DNA from 2 places in the Viridibacillus sp. KH_047 genome. Region 1 is predicted to be linked to the other one. Evidence: predicted binding sites of a transcription regulator. Region 1 holds the regulator's gene; the other holds the start of a gene.
What was found. The regulator LexA, encoded in region 1, represses DNA repair genes until DNA is damaged. The targets are predictions, from matches to a motif close to CGAACATATGTTCG.

Region 2: a site for LexA is predicted at 1,298-1,311, ahead of AC3IS5_RS09590 (type IA DNA topoisomerase). Genes of this name have one in related genera too.

Annotation. Positions count from the first base shown of each region.
Region 1 covers NZ_CM174479.1:3,095,020-3,098,224, reverse strand. Annotated here, with positions in the region: gene AC3IS5_RS15305 (hypothetical protein) at 1-145, shown strand, start outside; gene AC3IS5_RS15300 (hydrolase) at 324-614, opposite strand; gene lexA (transcriptional repressor LexA) at 1,048-1,668, opposite strand; gene yneA (cell division suppressor protein YneA) at 1,835-2,149, shown strand; gene AC3IS5_RS15285 (YneB family resolvase-like protein) at 2,146-2,802, shown strand; gene AC3IS5_RS15280 (DUF896 domain-containing protein) at 2,869-3,105, shown strand; gene tkt (transketolase) at 3,199-3,205, shown strand, end outside.
Region 2 covers NZ_CM174479.1:1,913,551-1,916,755, reverse strand. Annotated here, with positions in the region: gene AC3IS5_RS09590 (type IA DNA topoisomerase) at 1-1,260, opposite strand, end outside; gene AC3IS5_RS09585 (GNAT family N-acetyltransferase) at 1,612-2,073, opposite strand; gene AC3IS5_RS09580 (multicopper oxidase family protein) at 2,792-3,205, shown strand, end outside.

The DNA.
Region 1 (3,205 bases):
ACGTTTCGGTTATACAGATAGGTTGGAACAACAATTTGAATCACACCTAAACACAAGCATGAGCCACAAAGGGCTTTGTAGAGATAAGGCGACAGATTACGCCATAAAAGTTGCTGGACGGTTAAATATGCAGGGGAAGGGGTGAGTGGCGTGATGGGGAATCATTTAGGAAGGTGAATACGTTTTATTGTCCAGGTGACAACATGCACGAATGGCAAATACTTTCTATGTACGGTTGATAGCCTACGCTTAAATAAATTCCGATGATTCTCTTGCTGATCAGAAAGGCCTCTTCCATAAAGAAAGAGACCCGTTATTACTTATTAATTTGCTTCAATACGAATAGCTTGAATTTCTTGGCAGTCTACGATAAGTGTTGAACCAGGTTCAGTTTCTGGATCATTAAAGAATGCGCAACAATTTTTCTGATCTAAGGTAATAAAAACGACATCTTCTAACACCGAACCACCTTTTAAGAAAACATCAACTTCAGTCTGTGTTTGCAATCGTCTTAATTGATCACATGCGCAACCATTACAACGATGTTCTTCTTTTTCATGGTGATGTTGCTTATCACACTTATCACACTTACAACCATCTCTATTAATACTCATTTTCAAGACCTCCTTTCCGATTCGAATGACTTACATTGATAACATATGGTTTAAAATGAAAAGAGGTTGTGCAATTTGTCCAACAATAAAAAAAATAGTTGTTTTTGGGAAGTATCCTAGTGGTATTTACGAAAACTGTTGGATTAATTCTTTGTCATACGAAGTCTGCATTTATGAGAGGTATAATAGGGGGTGGATCAATTTTACGATTCGTTATTTTGCTGATTTTCTTTACTTGTTTTTCGATTTCTCTTTTTGTGTAACCGAATAATACTTAAAGTAACTAAAATAGAGAATAAATCACGATAACGATATATGTGGCCTGCGTTATATAAAATGTGCGAATATATGAATAATATATTTTGGTTATGTATAAAAAAAGATTGCAAGAATCCATATTTCACTGATTCCTACAATCCGATATAGTTGTACCTTATAATACGTTACGATACAAACCAACTACTTTTCCTAAAATGGAAACTTGATCTACGATAATTGGCTCCATTGAAGAGTTTTCTGGCTGTAAGCGGAAATAAGATTCCTCTTTAAAAAATCGTTTTACAGTTGCTTCATTATCCTCTGTCATCGCTACAACAATTTCACCATTACTTGCGGTTGCTTGTTGTTTCACGATTACATAGTCTCCATCTAATATACCAGCTTCGATCATAGATTCGCCCATAATTTCAAGCATGAAAATTTGATCTTCAGTTGTTCCATAAGAATCTGGAATAGGGAAGTATTCTTCAATATTCTCAATTGCCGTAATAGGAAGGCCTGCAGTAACTTTACCAACTAGTGGTACATGTACAACACCTTGTTTTGCGATTGTAGAATCTTGTTGATCTAAAATTTCGATTGCACGAGGTTTCGTTGGATCTCGTCGAATCAGCCCTTTGCTCTCAAGTCTAGCAAGATGTCCGTGGACTGTAGAACTTGATGCAAGACCAACTGCTTCACCAATTTCACGGACGGAAGGTGGGTATCCTTTAGTGCGAACTTCCTCTTTGATGAAAGACAATATATCTTCTTGTCTTTTCGATACTTTTTTCAATCCAATCACCTCTTTATCTCATACTATGTAAAAGTTATTAATAGTATAGCATTAGCGAACAAACAGTGCAAACATAAGTTCGAAAAAGCCGTTGACAAAAACAAATGTTCGGTTTATATTGAGAACATACATTCCGAACGGGTATTCGAAAAAGGGGAGAATAAGTGTGAGTTGGTTCAAAAAAAATCAATATATTACATTACTTTTTGGATTTTGCGTAATATTTACAACAATATTAGTGGTTGCAAATAGTGGGAAAACATCATATAAAGAAATTAAAGTTCATGACGGAGATACTTTAATTTCTCTTGCAGATAGATATAAAGGTAAAATGGCTGACCATGAATGGATAGCAAAGGTTAAAAATGAAAATAATTTAATTGACGATACTATTTATGCGGGGCATACTCTAATAGTTCCGGAACATGATAATTTTAAAGTTCCAAATATAGGAGTAGAAGTGGCGAGTGATAATAAATGAAACAAAAAATAGCAATACTCTATTGTCGTGTAAGTACTGAAAAAGATACACAAGATACTTCGCTTGAAAGGCAAGAGATTGAGTTAAGGGAATTTGCAACGAGTAAAGGCTATGAAGTTGCACAAGTCTTTACAGATCGACATAGTGGATATGATATTGATCGGGAAGGATTACTTGATTTACTTGAGAGTGTGAAGGAATATGAACAACCAGCACTATTTGTTCAAGATGAGACACGTTTAGGACGTGGCAATGGCCGAATGGCGGTACTTCATTTACTGCAAAAAACGAATACAGATATTTTCACATTAAGTGACGCAGGTCACGCCCGGCTAAATGAGATGGACGCTATGTTGCTAGAAATTCTAGCGATAGTCGAAGAGTATCAACGTAAATTACATAATGCGAAAATCCGTAGAGGGATGAGACGAGCTGTACAGAACGGATACAGGCCAGAAAAAAATTTAAAAGATCGAGGAAATCCTGAGGGTAGAGATCGCATAGATGTTCCAATTGAACAAATCATTCAACTTAGACAGAAGGGTATGACATTTGAAGAAATTGCAGACACTTTGAGAGGATTGGGCTTCCAAGTAAGTAAAGCGACAATTCATCGAAGATTTATGGAATTTAAAGAGAAAAATAAAGACTAAAAGCTTGCGCTTGCGGTCTTTTTTGCATACCTTTGTATTAAGGTCTGTATGAAAGGTGAGAAATAAATGTTATCAAAAGAAAAATTACAACGTATAAGTGTACTTTCTAAAAAATCAAAGTCACAAGGTTTAACTGTAGAAGAAGCAAAAGAACAAACAGCACTTCGTAAAGAGTACTTAGACACATTTCGATCTTCAATGCGTGAGACGATTGAAAATGTCCGTGTTTTCGATCCAGAGGGAAATGAAGTAACGCCTGAGAAGTTACGTCAAAAACAAAATAAGAATAATCGGTTAAATTAAACACATATTTATAGAGAAAACATTGTTTTATATTAGATTTTTGACTAAAATATATTAGTACACTATTTAGCTTAAGAAAGGATGTCTATTAAAATGACTC
Region 2 (3,205 bases), 1.2 Mb from region 1:
CGTTTCTTCATATACATGATCTCTATGGAACATCGCCAGTGCACTCTTCACGATTTCAAAGTAAATATTTCGCTCCATTGGTGATAAGCCTTGTACTTTTGCTGCCGTAGGAATTGTTTTTGTTGGTATGATGGCATAGTGCTCTTCCACTTGTGCATTATCTACATAACGTTTTTGAGGACGTGCGGTTGCAATCTCAAATGATTTATCTACGATTTTCTGATAATCCGCTACTCTGTCAGCCAGATAACTAAATTCGGCTTCGGTTATATACTGACAATCTGATCTTGGATAAGAGACTAGCTTTTTCTCATACAAACCTTGCACAACTTCCAACACTTTTGCTGGACTGTATTTCCATATTTTATTGGCTTTAGCTTGTAATGTAGAAAGTGCATGTAACTTCGGAGGTTTAACATGCTTCCGCGCTTTTTTGACATCTCTAATCACACCTGGCAGGATTTCACCTTCAGTAATACTAGCTTGATGAAGTATTTGCTCGACTTCTTCCCGCTTATCCTTCTTAATAGCCGCTTTCCCTTTATATGGCCCTTTTTCAGCTAAAAATTCAGCTGTTAGTTCATAGAAATTGGTCGGTTTAAAATGCTCGATTTCTTGTTGTCTTTGATAAATCATGTAGACTGTTGGCGATTGCACACGACCAATCGACATCGTTTCATTCAGACCCTTTGCCTTCAACAGCATCGTGTATAAACGGCTCGCATTCATCCCAACGAGCCAATCACTGATTTGACGTGCCTGCGCTTCATGATACAGCAGTAGATCCTTGTCATTATTTCGCAAATTGGCGAACCCCTTGCGAATTTCATCTACTTCTAGTGAATTAATCCAAAGTCGCTGAACTGGCTTCTGACGCACACCCGTTTGACGATAGATGGAATAAAAAATATTAGAGCCTTCTCTGTCCACGTCACATGCGTTGATAAGTACACGTGCTTCTTTAAACAGTCGCTTCACTTCTTGAAACTGATCCCACTTGCCCTTTGCCACTCGGAATTCATAGTTATCCGGGATCATCGGCAATTGTGCCAGCGACCAGCGCTTCCATTCTGGCTTGTAATCTGCCGGTTGTTTTAATTCAACTAGATGCCCTATCCCCCATGTAATCGTCGCTCCATCAGGAAACGTCTGATTCGGGGCAATTTCTATGTAATGTTTTGTTTTCTTTGCTACTTGAAAAGCATCTGCATAGGCTTTCGCCTGCGATGGTTTTTCAGCTAAAATCACTGTAAGTCCCATACTAACACCTCTATTTATATCCTTACTCGTATCATACCGAAAATTTGTTCGGTTGGCTATTGGAGAACGAGAAAAACGCTTCAAAAGTGTGGTGGCTTTTGAAACGTTTAAGTTTAATATATTTCTATTAAGTTAGGCTTTGCATTTTCAGCATGTAATCTGCGGGTTGTTTTTATTCCACCAAATGAAATACAGGGTTATGTTTTATTTTGGCTCTTTTCTCAAAGATTGTTGCTATCTTGACCGAAGTAGGATCTAACGCCTGTATGTAGAACTTTTGCAGGTTAATTTAAATAAATCGTAAACTAATAAATTGAGAAGACGTACTATAATTAATACGTCTTTGGTTATTTACACAAAAATGTCCTTTTCTAATTGCCATTTTAACATATCATCTACTACTCCAATTTTTTTCATCTTTAGCTTTTCTAACACTCTAGTTGATGAGAAATTATCAACCAAGCATTCAGCAATTACTTTATTTACATTCTTAAATGAAAACGCCCATTTTATAATTTCGTTTACTGCCTCTGTTGCGTATCCTTTATTTTGTGCTGAAGGTATAATTCCATATCCTACTTCAACTGTGTTTTCTGAATTTGGTTTACCTTTAAATCCAATATCACCAATAATTGAGTTTGTTTCTTTATTGATAACCAGCCATACACCCCAACCAGAAAGGGTAGAATCTTCTTTTAGTTCCTCTAAATACTGAATGATGTGAGGACCAATTTCGTATTCTTCCCTTGAAAAATTTGATAATGATTGTTCTGTACAAGGAATAATTTTAGGCCGTTGTGTTTGCAAATTCATCTTTGTTCTCCTTTTTATATAATTTTGGCTGTAGCATCAAATATTGATGCTACATAAATCATTTGGGTTAACATAAAATAGCTACGCATCATTATTGATTTGCCAACATCTTCTTTAAGAGACTTTAAGAAAACTAAAAAAACATCCCAAGTAATAAATCACTAAATAAAGCAACCTCTGCATAAAGTAAATAAACTTAATTATAAGAAATGGAGGTAGCTGTATGAACGTTCGTGACGAATTTTCGCCAAACCAACATCCATCCACCAAACCTTGCCCGAACCCATACTGCAATAATCCGAATTGTACTTGTGGAGATCATTGTAACTGTACTCCTGATAAACATTGCGGCGAAAACAAAACACCACCAACAAACATGGCTCTCACTTGTCAGAACCCTCATTGCCAAAATCCGAATTGTTCTTGTGGCGATCAATGTAATTGTACCCCTGATAAACATTGTGCAGAATACAAAACACCACTAACAAACATGGCTCTCACTTGTCAGAACCCTCATTGCCAAAATCCGAATTGTACTTGTGGAGATCATTGTAACTGTACTCCTGATAAACATTGCGGCGAAAACAAAACACCACCAACAAACATGGCTCTCACTTGTCAGAACCCTCATTGCCAAAATCCGAATTGTTCTTGTGGCGATCAATGTAATTGTACCCCTGATAAACATTGTGCAGAATACATAACAAATCCAATAAACATAGTCCTCTCGAAATTCATAGATGAACTTCCCATCCCCCCTGTTTTAAAACCTCGTAGGAAAGATCATTTATACACTTATTATAAGGTGAATATGACGCAATTTAAGCAATCTCTCCATAGTGAGTTACCTGATACAACCGTTTGGGGATATGAAGGTAGCTACCCTGGACCTACATTTGAAGTAGAAAGTGGAGAAAGAGTATATATTAAATGGTCGAACAATCTCCCCCCTACACATCTTTTGCCTATAGATCATACGGTACATGGTGCTCATACGGATGTACCTGATGTAAGAACAGTTGTACATGTACACGGTGCTAGCGTTGAATCAGATAGCGATGGATATCCAGAGGCTTGGTTTACAAAAGGATTTGAGCAGGTGGGTCCATATTTTAGAAAAAAAGTGTATCAA